One region of the Streptomyces sp. NPDC027189 genome, then DNA from elsewhere that is predicted to be linked to it. Evidence: riboswitches for the same ligand, from Rfam matches in the RefSeq annotation. Region 1 holds a riboswitch; each other region holds the start of a gene.
The links. Region 1 has a riboswitch for cobalamin ahead of metE (5-methyltetrahydropteroyltriglutamate--homocysteine S-methyltransferase). Riboswitches for the same ligand answer to the same signal wherever they lie in the genome.
Positions count from the first base shown of each region.

Region 2: it holds a riboswitch for cobalamin, as region 1 does, so the genes downstream of both, ACZ4RZ_RS37735 (prenyltransferase/squalene oxidase repeat-containing protein) here and metE (5-methyltetrahydropteroyltriglutamate--homocysteine S-methyltransferase) in region 1, are expected to answer to the same signal.
Region 3: it holds a riboswitch for cobalamin, as region 1 does, so the genes downstream of both, ACZ4RZ_RS08190 (cobalamin biosynthesis protein) here and metE (5-methyltetrahydropteroyltriglutamate--homocysteine S-methyltransferase) in region 1, are expected to answer to the same signal.
Region 4: it holds a riboswitch for cobalamin, as region 1 does, so the genes downstream of both, ACZ4RZ_RS01050 (ribonucleoside-diphosphate reductase subunit alpha) here and metE (5-methyltetrahydropteroyltriglutamate--homocysteine S-methyltransferase) in region 1, are expected to answer to the same signal.

Region 1 is NZ_JBVHRI010000022.1:66,927-71,667, reverse strand. Features, by position in the region: gene ACZ4RZ_RS37350 (histidine phosphatase family protein) at 153-725, shown strand; gene metE (5-methyltetrahydropteroyltriglutamate--homocysteine S-methyltransferase) at 790-3,114, opposite strand; cobalamin riboswitch at 3,279-3,467, opposite strand; gene ACZ4RZ_RS37340 (hypothetical protein) at 3,516-3,821, opposite strand; gene ACZ4RZ_RS37335 (cation efflux transmembrane domain-containing protein) at 3,843-4,445, opposite strand; gene ACZ4RZ_RS37330 (class I SAM-dependent methyltransferase) at 4,475-4,741, opposite strand, start outside.
Region 2 is NZ_JBVHRI010000023.1:3,872-8,612, reverse strand. Features, by position in the region: partial or broken gene ACZ4RZ_RS37750 (PP2C family protein-serine/threonine phosphatase) at 1-837, shown strand, start outside; partial or broken gene ACZ4RZ_RS37745 (serine hydrolase domain-containing protein) at 933-1,298, shown strand; gene ACZ4RZ_RS37740 (phosphotransferase) at 1,292-1,954, opposite strand; cobalamin riboswitch at 2,030-2,184, shown strand; gene ACZ4RZ_RS37735 (prenyltransferase/squalene oxidase repeat-containing protein) at 2,279-3,511, shown strand; gene ACZ4RZ_RS37730 (SCO2322 family protein) at 3,508-4,155, shown strand; gene ACZ4RZ_RS37725 (energy-coupling factor transporter transmembrane component T) at 4,172-4,741, shown strand, end outside.
Region 3 is NZ_JBVHRI010000003.1:77,098-81,838, reverse strand. Features, by position in the region: gene ACZ4RZ_RS08195 (cobyric acid synthase) at 1-1,375, opposite strand, end outside; gene ACZ4RZ_RS08190 (cobalamin biosynthesis protein) at 1,372-2,427, opposite strand; cobalamin riboswitch at 2,547-2,687, opposite strand; gene ACZ4RZ_RS08185 (DUF397 domain-containing protein) at 2,859-3,074, shown strand; gene ACZ4RZ_RS08180 (hypothetical protein) at 3,256-3,477, opposite strand; gene ACZ4RZ_RS08175 (inorganic phosphate transporter) at 3,490-4,731, opposite strand.
Region 4 is NZ_JBVHRI010000001.1:230,195-234,935, forward strand. Features, by position in the region: gene mctP (monocarboxylate uptake permease MctP) at 1-1,011, shown strand, start outside; partial or broken gene ACZ4RZ_RS01045 (GNAT family N-acetyltransferase) at 1,432-1,696, shown strand; cobalamin riboswitch at 1,759-1,898, shown strand; gene ACZ4RZ_RS01050 (ribonucleoside-diphosphate reductase subunit alpha) at 2,033-4,426, shown strand; gene ACZ4RZ_RS01055 (ribonucleotide-diphosphate reductase subunit beta) at 4,426-4,741, shown strand, end outside.

The DNA.
Region 1 (4,741 bases):
CATACAGTGGCGCGACCGTGCCGGATTCTCACCGGACTTCCATACGCCGTCGATGTCCATGAGACCGTAGCGCGCGGCGGCCACGGCCGCTACGGCGCACGTGGCCGAATGTGCGCCCCTACATGGGCGAACTGGTACAGATGAAGGGAATGTTGGTGGCGCGTATCACCCTGGTGTCGCCGGCGGTCAACGCGGCCCTGCGACAGGTCCGTTTCGACGACGCGCCGCTGGACGAGTCGGCCGCGCGGCGGGCCCGTGCGGCCGCGAGTGCTCTGCCGTCGCATCAGGTGCTGTTCACCGCCCCGTCGGAACGGTGCCGCGGCACCGCCGAGGCCCTAGGCCTGGATGCCGCTGTGGTACTGGAGTTGCGGGATCTCGATGTGGGGCGTTGGCGTGGCCGATCGCTGGACGAGGTCGCCCAGGCGGCGCCGGAGGAGATGGCCGAATGGCTGGCCGATCCGGCCGGGGCGCCGCACGGCGGTGAGTCGGTGCTGGATCTGGTGGACCGCGTGGGGACTTGGCTGGAGTCGTGGTCCGGGCACGACGGGCGGATCCTCGCCGTCGCCGAGCCCGCCGTCGTGCGGGCGGGCCTTGTACATGCGCTCGCGGTCCCGGCGCAGACCTTCTGGCGGCTCGACGTGGCCCCGCTGAGTGTGACGGAGCTCAGCGGCCGGTCGGGGCGGTGGAATCTGCGCTGCGGGCGGCCGTTGACCGCAGCGGAGTAGCGGGCGGAGTAGCCGGGGCGAGGGGCCGCCGTGCGTGCGTTCCCGCGCGACGGCCCCTCGCATGTCAGGACTCGGCGCCGGTCAGGGTGGAGCGGACCTGGCGGGCGGCGGTGACGAGGTTCTCCAGGGAGGCGCGGACCTCGGGCCAGCCGCGGGTCTTCAGGCCGCAGTCGGGATTGACCCAGAGTCGTTCCCTCGGGATGGCCTCAAGTCCCTTGTACAGCAAGGTGGTTGTCTCGGCGGTGCTGGGGATGCGCGGTGCGTGGATGTCGTAGACGCCGGGGCCGACCTCGCGCGGGTATCCGGCCGCGGCGAGTTCGTCGGCGACCTGCATGTGGGAGCGGGCGGCCTCCAGACTGATGACGTCGGCGTCGAGGTCGTCGATGGCCTGGATGATGTCGCCGAACTCGGCGTAGCACATGTGCGTGTGGATCTGGGTGTCCGGGCGCACTCCGGACGTCGTCAGGCGGAACGCCTCCGTGGCCCACTCCAGGTAGCCGGGCCGGTCGGCCGCCCGCAGCGGGAGCGTCTCGCGCAGCGCCGGCTCGTCGACCTGGATGACCGAAGTCCCGGCCGCCTCGAGGTCGCCCACCTCGTCCCGCAGGGCCAGCGCGACCTGGCGGGCGGTGTCGGCGAGCGGCTGGTCGTCGCGGACGAAGGACCAGGCGAGCATGGTGACCGGACCGGTGAGCATGCCCTTGACCGGGCGGTCGGTGAGGGACTGGGCGTACGTCGTCCAGCGCACCGTCATCGGCTCAGGGCGGGAGATGTCGCCGGCCAGGATCGGCGGGCGTACGTAGCGGGTGCCGTAGGACTGGACCCAGCCGTGCCGGGTGGCGAGGTAGCCGGTGAGCTGTTCGGCGAAGTACTGGACCATGTCGCTGCGTTCGGCCTCGCCGTGGACCAGGACGTCGAGGCCGGCCTTGTCCTGGAAGGCGATGACCTCGCGGATCTCGGTCTCGATGCGCTGTTCGTATGCCGCCGCGTCGATCCGCCCGGCCCTCAAGTCCGCGCGGGCGGTGCGCAGTTCGCCGGTCTGCGGGAAGGAGCCGATGGTGGTCGTCGGCAGCAGAGGCAGGCGTAGGCGGGCACGCTGAGCCGTGACCCGTTCGGAGTACGGCTGGGAGCGGCGGGCGTCGCCGCCGGTGATCGCCGCGGCCCGGGCGCGCACGGCGGGATCGTGAGTGAGGGCCGACCCGGCTCGGGATGCCAAGTCGGCCTGGTTAGCCCGGAGTTGGGAGGCGATCGCGCTGGTGCCCTCGGTGAGGCCCCTGGCCAGGCCGGCGATCTCGATGGCCTTCTGACGGGCGAAGGCCAGCCAGCGGGCGATCCGCGGGTCCAGGCCGGGTTCGTCGGCGGCGTCCAGGGGGACGTGCAGGAGGGAACACGAGGCGGCCACGTCCACGCGGTCGGCGAGGCCGAGGAGGGTGCCGAGGGTGGACAGGGACCTTCCGAGGTCGTTGATCCAGACGTTGCGGCCGTCGACGACGCCCGCGACCAGGCGCTTGCCGGGCAGGCCGCCGACGGACGCGAGCTCGTCGAGGTTGACCGCGGCGGGTCCGGTGAAGTCGAGGGCGAGGCCGTCGACCGGGGCCTTGACCAGGACGGGCAGGGCTTCGCCGAGCCGGTCGAAGTAGGAGGCGACCAGGAGTTTCGGCCGGTCGGCGAGGGCGCCGAGTTCACGGTAGGCGCGGGCGGCGGCGTTCAGTTCGGCCGGGGTGCGGTCCTGGACGAGGGCGGGCTCGTCGAGCTGGACCCACTCGGCGCCGGCCGCCCGCAGGTCTGCCAGCACTTCGGCGTACGCGGGGAGCACCCGGTTCAGCAGGGTCAGCGGCCGGAAGTCCGCCGCGACGCCGGGGGCGGACTTGGCCAGCAGGAGATAGGTGACCGGGCCGACCAGGACCGGACGGGCGGCCAGGCCGAGCTCCAGAGCCTCCTTCAGCTCGCCGACCTGCTTGGCCGATTGGGCCGTGAAGACCGTTTCAGGGCCCAACTCCGGTACCAGGTAGTGATAGTTGGTGTCGAACCACTTGGTCATCTCCAGCGGCGCCACCTCCTGGGTGCCGCGCGCCATCGCGAAGTAGCCGTCCAGCGGGTCGGCCTCGACGGCGGCGCGGTGACGGGCCGGGATCGCGCCCAGCATGACGCTGGTGTCCAGCACATGGTCGTAGTACGAGAAGTCGCCGGTCGGGACCTCGTGGATGCCCGCGTCGGCGAGCTGCCGCCAGTTGGCACGGCGCAGACCGGCCGCGGTCTCCCGGAGGGCGTCGGCGGTGACCCGGCCCTTCCAGTAGCCCTCGATCGCCTTCTTCAGTTCACGGTTCGCCCCCTGGCGGGGGTAGCCGTACACGGTGGCCGTGGCCGCCGCGGCTGCGGACTTGGCTGTCACGGAACTCTCCTTCGCGAGCACTCGTCATGGGGTTCCCGGGACGGGACGAGGGCGCGAAGGGATGGCAAGGACAGCGAGCCACGCCATGGACATGTGCTCGCTCCTACCGTCGACCCGCCCTCGAGGTCACCGAGATGCCGTACGTGTTGGGCACGCACGGGCAGTGGCAGGTCTTCGGACTCGCGGGCACGCCTCGTGTCGTACGAGGCCCCTACTGGCCGTCGCTTCCCAGACCCGGTTTCCAGGTCCAGTGCGTATGACGGCGGTCGTTCCCACTCACCGCTGCGGGGCAGTCCCGGATTCCCACCGGGTTCCCTCTTGCGACGCGCCTGCCTGGCGGGCAGGGCGAACCAGCTGCGTCGGCCAGCCTATCTGCCGGGTCGCCCCTCGGGCAGCACTATTCACCTACCGGACGACGACTTCGCGTCGCCCGGCGTGTGGGCGGCAGCGCCGGAACAGGCGGCACGGCGGGCCAGCTCCGCCAGGTGCTCCTCGGTCAGGGCAGCCGTCTCGCCGTTGAGGATCCTGGTCACCGTTTCACGGGTGATGGCACCGTGGCGCGGCCACTGCCAGACCTCGCATCGGGCGACCTCGGCGGTGGCTGCGTCGTCCATCAGCCCGTACAGAGCGACCGCGCCGTGGCCGCGCAGCCAGGCGTCGAACCCGCGCCCGCGACATGCGCCGAGGAGCCCCGCAGCCTCCCCCACGTCGCCATCGACCGGAGCGGCTCAGTGGGTCAGGGCGGCGCGAGCTTCCTTGATCCCGTAGTAGACGATGACGTAGCCGGCCAGCGGGTCGGCCCACCAGAGGCCGAGGGCCGAGTTCAGGACCAGGCCGAGCAGGACGGCGGTGGCCAGCAGACCGTCGATCAGGGTGACACGGCCTTCGGTCTTGAGTACCGGGTTGTCCATCGCCGCGCCGGTGCGGGCCTTGCCCCAGGCCAGGGCGAACATCACCGCGGCGGTGACCGCGGTCCACGTGATCCCTGCCGGGCTGTGGCGGGCGTGAAAACCAGTGGCCAGGACCCACGTCGACTGCACCAGCAGGTAGAGCGCCAGCGCAACGAATCCCGCGCCGATCAAGCGCATGGCCTTGCGCTGCCGGTCCAAGCCGGTGCCCGACAGTTCCCAGATCACCACGGTCGAGGCGCCGATCTCGATCAGGGAGTCCAGGCCGAAGCCTGCCAGAGCCACTGAGCGCGCCTCGACTGCGGCGAACGCGAGCACGACGATGCCGATGACGTTCCAGGCCAAGGTGGCCCATTCGAGGGCGAACCCCCTCCGCAGCAGGCGGTCGGTGCCCGCGGATGCCGCAGGAGAATTCGAGGCCATGACGGGCATCTTCGCAAACCCTTGGGTGATCAACGGGGCAAAGTCTGGGTGATACGCCACAGGCGACGGGGCAGGTCGCCTTCCTCGAAGGGGAAGACCTCCTCCAGAGTCCACCCGTCGGCGAGCGCGTCGACCAGGTCGCGGGAGAAGTAGTGCACGGCGAAGCCTCCGTGCTCGTAGGTGTCGTCGCCGTGAGCGGTTCCGGCACCGTAGTGGGCGTCACCGGTGTGCCGCACGGTGTAGACGAACACCCCGCCCGGTCGCAGGACGCGGCGGACCTCGCCGACGAGAGCGCG
Region 2 (4,741 bases), on a different contig from region 1:
ACCGTGCAGACCTTCGCGTTCGCCGTCCACTGGAGCGGCCTGCTGCTCGGCTGCGCGCTCACCGTGTACGCGGGCCGGCAGCGCGAGCGGCTCGTCGCCACGCTCGACCGGGCCCGCGAGGTCACCCGGATCACCCAGGAGGCGATCCTGCGGCCCATCTCCCGCACCCTGAACGGCACTCAGGTGTGCACCCGCTACCACAGCGCCGCCCGCGAATCGACCGTCGGCGGCGACCTGTACGACGTCGCGGTGACACCGTTCGGACTGCGTGTCCTCGTCGGCGACGTCCGCGGTCACGGGCTCGACGCCCTCCGGCTGACCGCCGACACGATCACGGGTTTCCGCGAGCTCGCCTACACAGCCCTCGACTTGACGACCCTCGCCGGCGGCCTCGACGCACGGCTCGCTCCGGAGCTGGGCCCCGAGGACTTCGTCACCGCCGTGCTCGCCGAGTTCGCGCCCGGCGAGGTACGACTGGTCAACTGCGGTCACCCGCCGCCCCTGCGTGCCGGCCACCGCATCGAATTCCTCGAACCCCTTGTCACCGCCCCGCCGTTGGGACTGTGCCCCGACCCGCGCCAGTACCGCGTACGGCTCCAGCCCGGCGACCGGCTCCTCCTCTACACCGACGGCCTGACCGAGGCCCGCGACCCGGAGGGCGGCCCCTTCCCCCTCCTCGGCGAGGCCGCGATCGCCCTGCGCGAGCCGCTCCCCGACGAGGCCTTGCACACCCTGTACGCCCGCCTGATCGCCCACACCGGCTCGGCCCTCGCCGACGATCTCGCCCTGGTCCTGTGCCAGCCCGTGGAGACGACGCTCCCCGCGCGCGTGCCGTGAAGTCATGCGCCCGGCGCAGTACGGTCGCCCCCGGCCCGAGCTCCAGCGCGCGCTCGCGGCGGACGGATCGGTGCCCGGCCGATGATGTCGCGGCATCCACCGCCGACGACTGGCTGGCCTTCGCCCGCATGCTGCTCGCCGACGGCGCGGCGGGCAACCGTCGCCTCCTCTCCCCCGCCTCGGTACGGCAGATGACCACCAACCACCTCACCCCCGCCCAGCGCGAGATCGGGGCGCTGTTCATGGAGGGCCAGGGCTGGGGCTACGGCGCCCAGGTCGACATCGAACCCACCGACCCCTGGAACGTCCCGGGCCGCTGCGGCTGGACCGGCGGCACCGGCACGACGGCCCACATCGTCCAGTCGACCGGCACGGTCACCGTCCTGCTCACCCAGGTCGCCATGGAGAACCCGACGCCCACCCCGCTGATGCGGGACTTCTGGCGCCGTACCGCTCAGTGAAGCAGCGTCCGGATCAATTCCTTGGCGTCGCCAAGGAGTTGGACCTCGCGCACGCTCATCGTCGGATTGGCCGCCCGGCGCCGGCGCGCTTCGGCGAGACCGTCCTCCGTCACGCCGGGAGTGCCCTCGCCGAGCATCGCGGCCAGCGTCTCGCGCGCCACCTCCGCGTACGGCTCACCGCCGACGGCGACCTGGGCGAGGATCACGGCGGACATGCCCCAGTCCAGGCCGGGCGCGCCCTCCTCGGCGTTGGCCCAGTCGATGACCTTCGGGCCGTCCGGGGTGAGCATCACGTTGTCCGGGTGCAGGTCCAGGTGCAGCACGCGGACCGCCGGGTCCGCCGAGACCCGGGCGGGCAGCGCGTGCAGCCCGCGCAGCAGCCGGGCGAGGGTGACGCCCGCCTCCCGCGGGGAGAGCAGACCGGCGCCGAACGCCTCCAGCATGGTCGGCCCGGACAGCCGCTCCATCACCAGGTCGCCGCGGGTCGCCGCCCGCACGCCCGGCACCGGATAGCCGTGCCCGCGCACATGCTCCATCACCGCGGCCTCGGCCGTGGCGTCGCCCCACCCCTCCCGGTCCCGCCGCAGTACCCACGCATCGTCGATCTCATAGACGTCCGCCGAACGCCCCGAGCCGAGCAGTCTCCCCGTTCGCATGGGCCGACTTTAGGGCCTGTCCTCCGGATTGGCCCGGCATCCGCCTGGGCTCACAGGCGGCCCTCAGGCGCTTTGCTACGGCCCGGTAGAGTGAGCGCGTCGTCATCACACCCGTACGGGGAGAAGCCGGTGGAATTCCGGCGCTGACCCGCAACCGTGAGCCGCCCACCAGGGACGGTGAGCCGGATCGCCTCGGAAGGGAAGTGACCGGCTCGTGCCACCGGCAACCCGCCGCTGGCCGGCACCGTCGAGGGATACGGAGCCGGAGCCGCCCGGATGCTCCAGCGTGCGCCCGGTGCTGCCCGGCTCCCCGCAGGGAGAGTCATGATTGTTCGCCGCAGCGCCGCGGTACTGGCCGCCGCCGTCGTCATCGGTACGGCCGTCGCACCGGCAGCGTTCGCCGCCGACGCGTCCCCTTCTCCCTCCCAGGCGATCCCGTCCGGGCTGTACGGCTCCACCGACCCCACCTACGACGGTGTCTGGCGGCAGTCGCTCGCGCTGCTCGCCCAGCACACCGTGGGTGTCAAGCCCACCGGCAAGGCCGTCGACTGGCTGACCGGACAGCAGTGCGCGAACGGGGCGTTCGCTCCGTACCGCGCCGACGCCACCGCCAAGTGCGACGCCAAGACGATGGTCGACACGAACAGCACGGCCGCCGCCGTGCAGGCCCTCGCCGCGCTCGGCGGGCACGACGCCGAGACGGGCAAGGCCGTCGGCTGGCTGAAGTCCGTGCAGAACAAGGACGGCGGCTGGGGGTACACCGCGGGCGGGGCGAGCGACGCCAACTCGACGTCCGTGGTGATCGGGGCACTGACGGCCGTGGGCGAGAAGCCCGCCGATGTCGCCAAGGCAGGCAAGTCGCCGTACGACGCCCTGGTGGCTCTGTCCATCGCGTGCGGCTCGGACGGTGGCGGCGCGTTCGCCTACCAGCCCGACAAGAAGGGCAAGCTCGCGGCGAACGCGAACGCGGACGCGACGGCGGCGGGGGTGCTCGGCGCCCTGGGCAAGGGGTTCGTGGCGAAGGCCGGTGCGGCGTACGACCTTACGCAGTGCGCCACCACGGACTCGCCCGGACCGCAGGACGTGGCGCAGAACGGCGCCGACTATCTGGCCAAGTCGCTGAAGAAGACCCCCTACCTGAAGTCCGCTCTCGCCGGTGCCAAGGACCAGCCCGACTACGGCAACACGGCGGACGCGGTCGTGGCGCTGTCCGCCGCGGGCGCGACATCGTCGGCGAAGGAGCCCCTCGCCTGGCTGGAGAAGAACTCCGGCGCCTGGGCGGCGAAGGCAGGACCGGCCGCGTACGCCCAGCTGATCTTCGCCGCCCACGCGACCGGCACCGACCCTCGTCACTTCGGCGGCGCGGACCTCGTCAAGCAGCTCGGCGCGACCGGTCCGGCGACGAACGCGTCCGACTACTCGGCCGCCCCGAGCGACGAGAAGAAGAAGGACGACGACAAGGGGCTCGGTGTCTGGTGGATCGTCGGCGTCGGTCTCGTCGCCGGTATCGGCATCGGCTTCCTGATCAGCGGCCGCAACAAGAAGCAGCAGCTGTGAGCCGCCGTCGGACGTCCGCGCCGGTCCTGACCCTGGCCCTGCTGCTCCTCGTACTCGGCGGCGCGGGGCAGGCCCGTGCCGTCGGCTACCGCTACTGGTCCTTCTGGGACCTGACCGGCGGGAAGTGGACGTACGCGACACAGGGTCCGTCGACCGCGCGGCCGTCCGACGGCGACGTCGAGGGGTTCCGCTTCGCGGTGAGCGAGGACTCGCAGGACGCCACGAAGCCGCGCGGGGCGGCGGACTTCGCATCCCTATGCGCGAAGACGCCCGCCCAGCAGGGCAAGAAGCGCGTAGCCCTGGTCATCGACTTCGGCACGACGGCGGACGCGCCGTCCGGCGAGACGCCGCCGGCCCCGCGTACGGCGTGCGCCCGCGTCCCCTCCGACGCGACGACGGCCGACGCCCTCGCGTCGGTCGCCAAACCCCTCCGCTACGACACCAACGCCCTGCTGTGCGCCATCGCGGGCTACCCGCGCACCGGCTGCGGCGAACAAGTCTCCGCCACGAAGCCGACGGCCTCCGCCCGTCCCCGGGCGAAGGCCACCCACCACGGCCCATCCGTCGGCCTGCTCGCAGGCGCCGCCGCGGTGGCCCTGCTGGGCACGGCTGCCGTCTGGCAGGCGCGCCGCCGCCGGGGCTGACGCGGGGGTGGGAACGATGACGACGGACGACGACGAGCAGGCCGAGGCGGCCGCCACTGCCGAGGCTGCCGCTGTGCCCACCCGTCCCGCAGGGCGATGGGGGTCCCCCCTGCTCGAGCGAAGCCGAGAGCTTGGGGGAGGGTGGGCACAGCCTCCAGCGCCGGGTGCCGACCCAGCGGAGCGCCCGCTGCAACGCCGTACCCGCACGCCGCAGGCGACCCGCAGCAACGCCCTCCACCCGGGCGCCTGGTGGATCTGGGCCCTGGGCCTGGGAACCGCCGCCTCCCGCACCACGAACCCCCTCCTCCTGGCACTCCTCGTCGGCGTAGCCGGATACGTCGTGGCGGCGCGCCGGAACGAGGCACCCTGGGCCCGCTCCTACGGCGCATTCGTGAAGCTGGCGGCCGCCGTCCTCGGCATCCGGCTCGGCTTCGCCGTGTTCCTGGGATCCCCGATCCCGGGAACGCACCTCATCGTCACGCTCCCCGAAGTCCCCCTCCCCCACTGGGCCCAAGGCATCCGCATCGGTGGCCGCATCACCGCCGAGGGCCTGGTCTTCGCGCTGTACGACGGCCTGAAACTGGCC
Region 3 (4,741 bases), on a different contig from region 1:
CCGGCACGAAGCGTCGGCCCGCGGCGGCCGCCACCTCGCGCAGGAAGGCGCGCCGGAATCCGTCCGACTCCAGCGAGCCGTGCCAGTGCGTGCCCCAGACGGCGCCGACCCGGCACCCGTCCAGGAACGGTTCGCCGCCCGTGACATCGGCGACGCCGTGGTGGATCTCGTATCCCTCGACGCGCTCGCCGAGCGCCTCGCCGACGGGCCGGGTGAGGGTCTTCTCGCGCGCGAACCGCACGCGCACGGGGAGGAGTCCGAGGCCGTCCACCTGGCCTCGGCGGCTTTCGACCTCGTCGTCGATGTGCTCGCCGAGCACCTGGAAGCCACCGCAGATGCCCAGTACGGGCCGTCCCTCGGCGGCTCTGCGCGCGATTGCGTCCGCCAGTCCGCGCTCTCGCAGCCACTCCAGCGCCTGCACCGTCCCCCGGGTTCCCGGTATGACGACGAGGTCCGCGTCGGCCAGCTCCTCGGCCCGGTCCACGAACCGCACGACGACACCCGGCTCGGCGGCCAGCGCGTCCACGTCCGTGAAGTTGGACATGAGCGGGATCGCGCAGACCGCGACCCGGAGGATGTCCTCGCCGACGGGGGAGGTGACCTCCGACTCCCGGACCGCCCCGCGCAGCACTGTGTTTGATCTAAAAGCGAGCCGCAGCCCGTCCTCCTCGTCGATGCCGAGGCCGTGCCGGAAGGGCAGGACGCCGTACGAGCGCCGCCCGGTGAGGCCGTGCAGCATCTCGAGTCCGGGCTCCAGCAGGGAGACGTCCCCGCGGAACTTGTTGACGAGGAACCCGGCGACGAGCTCCTGGTCCTCGGGCGACAGCAGCGCGACCGTTCCGAAGAACGAGGCGAACACGCCCCCGCGGTCGATGTCGCCGACGACGAGCACAGGGAGCCGGGCATTCCTGGCGATCCCCATGTTCACGATGTCGGTACGCCGCAGATTGATCTCGGCAGGACTGCCGGCCCCCTCGCAGATCACCGCGTCATACGTGCCCCGCAACTCGGCGAGGCAGTCCAGCACGGTCCCGAGGAGTTGCTCCTGCCGCCCTCCGTGGTAGCCGCGCGCCGAGAGCTCCCCCACGGGCTTGCCCATGAGGACGACCTGACTGCTCCGGTCGCTCCCCGGCTTGAGGAGTACGGGATTCATGAGCGCGGTGGGCTCCACGCGCGCGGCCTGCGCCTGCATGGCCTGCGCGCGCCCGATCTCGGCGCCCTCGCGCGTCACGAACGAATTCAGCGACATGTTCTGCGCCTTGAACGGCGCGACCTTGACGCCCTGCCGCACCAGCCACCGGCAGACCCCGGCGGTCACGACGCTCTTGCCGGCGTCGGAGGTGGTTCCGGCGATGAGCAGTCCACGACCCGTCATGATGTCGTCCTCCAACGCTGTGGGCAGTCGTTCCGCAGGGCGTTGGGGGTCCCTCCTGGTCGAGCGAAGCCGAGAGCTTGGGGGAGGGTGGGCACAGCCCGTAGCGCCGGGTGCCTTGTCACCCGACCCCACAGCAGAGCCCCCGCCGCGCTCGCCCCCAGCGCCAGCCAGCTCACCCGTCGCGACAACCGCACGGCCCGTTCGATGTCGCGCACCGCAACAGCTCGGCCCTCCCCGTTGAGCACGGGCCGGTGCTCAAGCCGTCCCCCGTACGAGAGGGTCCCCCCGAGCCGTACCCCGAGCGCCCCCGCGAACGACGCCTCCACGGGCCCCGCGTTGGGACTCGGATGCTTGTGCGCGTCCGCGCGCCAGGCGCGCACGGCCCCGCGCGGGTCGCGTCCCGCGACGGTGGTGAGCACGGCGGTCAAGCGCGCCCCCGGCCAGCCCGCGACATCGTCGAGCCGCGCGGAAGCCCACCCGTACCGCCGGTACTTGGGGGACTTGTGCCCGACCATGGCGTCGAGCGTGTTCACGGCACGAAAGGCGACGAGCCCCGGCACACCGCCGAGGGCCCCCCACACCAAGGCGCCCACCACGGCATCGGAGGTGTTCTCGGCGACGGACTCGACGACCGCTCGCGCGATGCCGTCGCTGTCCAGTGCCTGCGGATCACGCCCGCACAGATGGGGCAGCCGCTCCCGGGCCACCTCGGCATCGCCGACCGCGAGCGCGTCGCCGATCGCGCGCGCCTCGCGCCCGAGGGAGGTCCCTCCGACGACGGCCCAAGTGGCGGCGGCGGTCAGTGCGATGGAGGCGGTACGGGACCGGCGTACGGAATGACGGGCCAGCGCCGCGAGCCCGGTGGCACCGCCCACGCACACGGCGGTGTGCAGCGCGCCCCACCCGCGGTGGTCCCGCCACAGCACCCGCTCCACGGCTCCCGCGGCCCGCCCGAACGCGGCGACCGGATGCCCCCGGCGAGGGTCGCCGAGCAGCAGGTCACCGAGAAGGCCGGCGGCGGCGCCGTACGCGAAGACGCGATCGGCACGCACCGCTTCAGCCGACCGTCAGGTCGGGCACAACTGTCGTTCGCGTAGTTCGCGTCGTTCGCACAGAACTTGGGCAGCCGCGCATGGCGATATGTCCTCACTCAGGGTGTCCACGCCCTGGTTCGACGAGACCGGCGGTGAGAGTTCCTGGCTCCCGGGGACTTACTTCCCCGGTGACAGTGGCGGGACCGCGCCGGACTCGCACCGGCTTCCTCTCATGTCGCCGTACTTGGCTCGGGCAGTCCACCACGGGGTCGGAAGACCCGTCAACTTGCTGTTGACCTGCGAGGGGAGAGTGTGCTGAGGCCCACAGGGCCGACCAGCGGGCCGGTTTTCCCCTAGGCGGTCAAATCAGGCTTTCCTGGACTGGTTTGCGACAAGGGGCGAGCGGTCCAGCGCGGGGGGCGCCTGCTCTCGGGCAGGAGGGGGTCGGTGTGGGCCACAGGAACCCGTCCGTGCTGCGCTGGCACACCAGCAGCCACAGTGGGGACGACGAGTGCGTCGAAGTGGCGGTCTCCGGGAACGCGGTGCTGGTCCGCGACTCGTGGAACCGGCGCGGGGGACGTGTCGTCTTCTCCCGACCCCAGTGGCAGGCGTTTTTGTACGTGCTCGGCGCTCCCGGTGCGCGGCGCCGGATATCGGTTCCGTGACGTAGTCGTTCTGGGGCTCTGGTGACGAGAGGGAAGGTCCGGTGATGTACGCGACCGAGTGAGGCCTGGGGAGACTGCCGGGGCATGCCCTCGGAAGTGGCCGTATCCGGACATGCGAGTGCCCTGCCGGTCGCTCCCGTGAGGGAGGTCCGGCAGGGCACTCGGCGAGGGTGCGCGGGCGTCAGGCCACGATGATGAAGATCCCGTACGCCACCGCCGCCGCGCACGCCGCGAAGCAGGCGTAGGCGCCGGTGACCGCGAGAGCGGCGGAGCCGCCCTGGGCCGACGCCGACTCTCGCTTCGAGAGGCCGACGATGCCGAGGGTGAAGAGGCCGACGAGGGCCACGGTGGTGAGGAGGCTGACTCCGAAGACGGAGGCGAGGGCTGCCCAGTCGATGTTCATGCTGTTCTTTCCTTACACCGTGGCCGGGCGGGTGGGCTCCGCGTCCGGGGCCGGGATGGTGGTCTTCAGGTCGGTGTCGGCCGTGGCCATCGAACCGGCCGGCGGCGGGGTGACCGCGGCGATCGCCGTGGTGACGACGCCCGCGGGCTCGGCGGCGACGTCGTTCACGTTGTCGACGGTGACCGGCTGGCGGCGGGAGAGAGTCCAGATGACCCCGGCGCCCGCGACGAGCAGCACGCCCGTGGCGACGATGCCCCACGTGCCCTGCTTGGTGAGGAACTCGGCGGAGGCACCGGCCAGACCGGCGGCCGGCAGTGTCAGACCCCACGCGACGAACATCCGGGTCGCGGTCGACCAGCGGACGACACCGCCCTTGCGGCCGAGGCCGGAGCCCATCACGGCGCCGGAGCAGACCTGGGTGGTGGAGAGGGAGAAGCCGATGTGCGAGGAGGCCAGGATGGCGGTCGCGGCACTGGTCTGGGCGGCGAAGCCCTGCTGCGGCGCGAGGTCCGTCAGACCCTTGCCCATGGTGCGGATGATGCGCCAGCCGCCCAGGTAGGTGCCGAGCGCGATGGCCGTACCGGCCGAGACGATGACCCAGGTGGGAGGGTTCGAGCCCGGGGCGAGGACGCCGCCGGTGACCAGGGCCAGGGTGATGATGCCCATCGTCTTCTGGGCGTCGTTCGTGCCGTGCGCCAGCGAGACCAGGCCGGCGGAGGCGATCTGGCCGGCGCGGTAGCCCTTGGCGGTCGCCTTCTCTTCGGCGCGGTTGCCGATCCTGTACGTCAGCCGGGTGGCCAGCATCGCGGCGAGTCCGGCCACGATGGGCGCGGCGACCGCGGGGATCAGCACCTTGGTGACAACGGTCGAGCCGTTCACGGACGACCAGCCGGCCGACATGACCGCGGCGCCGATCAGGCCGCCGAAGAGTGCGTGGGAGGAGCTGGAGGGCAGACCCAGGAGCCAGGTCAGCAGATTCCAGAGGATGGCGCCGACGAGCGCCGCGAAGATCACTTCGGTGCGGATGCCCTCTTCGTTGATCATCCCGCCGGAGATCGTCTTGGCGACCTCGACGGAGAGGAACGCACCGACGAGGTTCAGCACGGCGGACATGGCCACCGCCGTCTTGGGCTTCAGAGCGCCGGTCGAGATGGTCGTCGCCATCGCGTTGGCAGTGTCGTGGAAACCGTTCGTGAAATCGAACACGAGAGCGGTGACGATCACGATTCCGAGGAGGAGCGTGATGTGTTCCATTTACCCAGGC
Region 4 (4,741 bases), on a different contig from region 1:
AAGGACACCCTGATCTACATCGTGATCGCGGTGGCCATCATCTACATCCCGATCAAGCTGGGCGGGTTCGACGAGATCTTCAAGGCGGCGAGCGACAAGTACACGGCGGCGGGCGCGGGCGGAATCGTCCCCGCCGAAGCGGGCCAGTGGACGTACGCCACCCTCGCCCTTGGCTCGGCACTGGCGCTCTTCATGTACCCGCACTCGATCACGGCGACGCTGTCGAGCCGCAGCCGTGAGGTGATCCGCCGCAACACCACGATCCTCCCCCTGTACTCGCTGATGCTGGGCCTGCTCGCCCTGCTCGGGTTCATGGCGATCGCGGCCGGAGTGAAGGTCACGAACGGCCAGCTCGCCATCCCGCAGCTCTTCGAGACCATGTTCCCGGACTGGTTCGCGGGCGTGGCCTTCGCCGCCATCGGCATCGGAGCGCTGGTCCCCGCGGCCATCATGTCCATCGCGGCCGCGAACCTCTTCACGCGCAACATCTACAAGGACTTCATCAAGCCCGACGCGACTCCCCAGCAGGAGACCAAGGTCTCCAAGCTGGTCTCGCTCCTGGTGAAGGTCGGTGCGCTGGTCTTCGTCCTCACCATGGACAAGACGGTCGCGATCAACTTCCAGCTCCTCGGCGGCATTTGGATCCTGCAGACCTTCCCGGCCCTGGTCGGCGGCCTGTTCACCCGGTGGTTCCACCGCTGGGCGCTGCTCGTGGGCTGGGCCGTCGGCATGCTCTACGGCACGTTCGCGGCGTACGGGGTCGCCTCCCCGACGCAGAAGCACTTCGGCGGCAGCGCGAAGGAGATCCCCGGGATCGGGGAGATCGGCTACATCGGCCTCACAGCGTTCGCGCTCAACGTCGTGGTGACCGTCGTCCTCACCTTCGCCTTCCGGGCGTTCAAGGCCCCCGAGGGCGTCGACGAGACGTCCCCCGAGGACTACACGGCGGACGCGGGCGACCCCGGGGTACAGACGGAACTGCCCCCGGCCACGGCTGGGGCGACTCACTAGGCACCCGCAGCCGAGGATGCCGTCGGGGTGGGTGCGCCAACCGGTGCTCGCAGAGTGCCGGTTGGCGCACCCGTGCCGCCCCAGCAGCACGATGGCCCGCAGTGGGGAAGCGCGGGTGGGCCGCCGGCGCGCATGCCCGCAGCTGAGCCGGCACGCACCCGCAGTCGCCCACGCACGGAAGGGGCCGTGCCGGTACATCACATGGCCCGTCGCTTGCGTGGTTGCCAACAGGCAGAGCCATGAAAGCCAAGCGATCTGCCACAGGCGACGGGGCGCACGGACCGGCACGGCCCCGCCCCACCCGCCGGCGGCAGGCGCAGACGCACGCAGCCGCAGACACCGCAAGACGGGCCGCCGGACAGAATCCGGCGGCCCGTCGCCGTGCCCGTCCGGCACGAGGTCGAGCAGGCCGTCTCCGAGATCGCGGTGGCCCACGACCGCGTACTCGGCGGCGTGACCTTCGTCCCGCAAGGCGGCCCCATGGCCGACATGGCCCGCCAGGGCGAGGCCGAGATCCGCACGCTCGCGGTCGCGACCGAGGACCGCGGCAGGGGCACAGGCGAAGCCCTCGTCCGCGCCCGCGTCGACCGCGCACGCGCCACGGAAGCGCGACTGGAACCCCATCCCGGACATCGACGACATCCTGCCGATCACCTACGAGTTGACGCTCCAGCACACTCCGTAGCACTCCCGGACGCCGACGCGACACAACATGTGGGGGTGCTCCCGCAGCCCGGCACAAGATGTATGCTCATGCTCGCTGTCGCCGCAGGGGAATCCGGTGCGAATCCGGAACTGTCCCGCAACGGTGTACTTGTACGTGTTCATGCCCCGCGTGGCCGCGTACGCGTTTCAGTCCGAGGACCTGTCGACAGCGCGCCCCGGCCACCCGGCCCGGGCGCCGACGACGTCCGGGCCTCGCGGAATGGGCCGGTGGACGCGGTGCGCCGCTGCCCAGAAGCGCCCCCGTGTGCCCCGCTCCTCCCCAACAGGCCCCGTGCCGAGCGAGGGAGAGCCCCAAGTGACCATCGCGCCAGCCGACCCGGCTTCAGCTTCCGTTTCCGCGAAGCAGGCCCCGGTGGAGACGGACGGTCCCGGTACCACGCTGCTGCGTACCCTGACCGACCTCACCGCCGACCTCCCGGACGCCGACCCCGGCCGGGTCGCCGCCGCCGCGCTGCGCGGCCGGTCCGCCCGCGCGGACGACGCGGAGCTGCGCGAACTGGCCACCGAGGCCGCCGCCGGCCTCATCTCCGAGGACCCGGCGTACTCCCGCCTCGCCGCCCGCCTGCTGACGATCAGCATCGCGGCGGAGGCCGCCTCACAGGGCGTGCGATCCTTCTCCGAGTCCATCGCCACCGGCCACCGCGAGGGGCTGATCGCCGACCGCACGGCGGAGTTCGTACGGCTGCACACGGCCCGCCTGAACGAACTGATCGACGTGCACGCCGACGACCGCTTCGGCTACTTCGGCCTGCGCACCCTGCACAGCCGCTACCTGCTCCGGCACCCGATCACCCGCAAGGTCATCGAGACGCCCCAGCACTTCATGCTCCGGGTGGCGTCCGGCCTCGCCGAGGACGACACCACCCGATCCGTGGACGAAGTCGCGTCCCTCTACCGGCTCATGAGCCGCCTGGACTACCTCCCCTCCTCCCCCACGCTCTTCAACTCCGGTACACGGCACCCGCAGATGTCGTCCTGCTACCTCCTCGACTCCCCGCTGGACGAGCTGGACTCCATCTACGACCGCTACCACCAGGTCGCGCGCCTCTCGAAGCACGCGGGCGGCATCGGCCTGTCGTACAGCCGGATCCGTTCCCGCGGCTCCCTCATCCGCGGCACGAACGGGCACTCCAACGGCATCGTCCCGTTCCTGAAGACCCTCGACGCCTCGGTCGCCGCGGTGAACCAGGGCGGCCGGCGCAAGGGCGCCGCCGCGGTCTACCTGGAGACCTGGCACTCCGACATCGAGGAGTTCCTGGAGCTGCGCGACAACACCGGTGAGGACGCCCGGCGTACGCACAATCTGAACCTCGCCCACTGGATCCCGGACGAGTTCATGCGCCGGGTCAACGAGAACGGGATCTGGTCCCTGTTCTCCCCCTCCGACGTGCCGGAACTGGTCGACCTGTGGGGCGACGAATTCGACGCGGCCTACCGCAAGGCCGAGGAGAGCGGCCTCGCCAAGAAGACCATTCCGGCCCGCGACTTGTACGGCCGCATGATGCGCACCCTCGCGCAGACCGGCAACGGCTGGATGACCTTCAAGGACGCCGCCAACCGCACCGCCAACCAGACGGCGGAGCCGGGCCACACCGTCCACTCCTCGAACCTGTGCACCGAGATCCTGGAGGTCACGGACGACGGCGAGACGGCGGTCTGCAACCTCGGCTCGGTGAACCTGGGCGCCTTCGTCGACACGACGAGCGGCGACATCGACTGGGAGCGCCTGGACGAGACGGTCCGCACGGCCGTCACCTTCCTGGACCGGGTCGTCGACATCAACTTCTACCCGACCGAGCAGGCGGGCCGCTCCAACGCCAAGTGGCGCCCGGTGGGCCTCGGCGCGATGGGCCTCCAGGACGTCTTCTTCAAGCTCCGCCTGCCCTTCGACTCCCCCGAAGCGAAGGCCCTCTCCACGCGCATCGCCGAACGCATCATGCTCGCCTCGTACGAGGCCTCGGCCGGCCTCGCCGAGCGCAACGGCCCGCTCCCGGCCTGGGAGAAGACCCGTACGGCCCGCGGTGTCCTCCACCCCGACCACTTCGACGTGGAGCTGACCTGGCCGGAGCGCTGGGCGGCCCTGCGGGAACGCATCGCCGCCGTAGGCATGCGCAACTCTCTCCTCCTCGCCATCGCGCCCACCGCGACGATCGCGTCCATCGCGGGCGTGTACGAGTGCATCGAGCCACAGGTGTCGAACCTCTTCAAGCGCGAGACGCTCTCCGGAGAGTTCCTCCAGGTCAACTCCTACCTGGTGGACGAGCTGAAGAAGCTCGGCGTGTGGGACGCGCAGACCCGGGAGGCTCTGCGCGAGTCCAACGGCTCGGTGCAGGGTTTCACTTGGGTGCCGCAGGACGTCCGCGACCTCTACCGCACGGCGTGGGAGATCCCGCAGCGCGGCCTCATCGACATGGCCGCCGCCCGGACCCCGTTCCTGGACCAGGCCCAGTCGCTGAACCTGTTCCTGGAGACGCCGACCATCGGCAAGCTCTCCTCGATGTACGCGTACGCCTGGAAGTCGGGCCTGAAGACGACGTACTACCTGCGCTCGCGCCCCGCGACGCGCATCGCCCGCGCCGCCCAGGCGCAGGGCCGGCCCGAGAAGACCATCCCCGTCCAGCAGGTGGCCGAGCCCGACGCCGTCGCCTGCTCCCTTGAGAACCCCGAGTCCTGCGAGGCGTGCCAGTAATGACCCCCCCGAACACCGAGAAGAACCTCCTCGACCCGGGCTTCGAACTCACCCTCCGCCCCATGCGCTACCCGGACTTCTACGAGCGCTACCGGGACGCCATCAAGAACACCTGGACCGTCGAGGAGGTCGACCTCCACTCGGACGTCGCCGACCTCGCGAAGCTGTCGCAGGGCGAGCAGCACATGATCGGCCGACTGGTCGCGTTCTTCGCGACGGGCGACTCGATCGTGGCGAACAACCTGGTGCTGACGCTGTACAAGCACATCAACTCCCCCGAGGCGCGGCTGTACCTGTCGCGACAGCTCTTCGAGG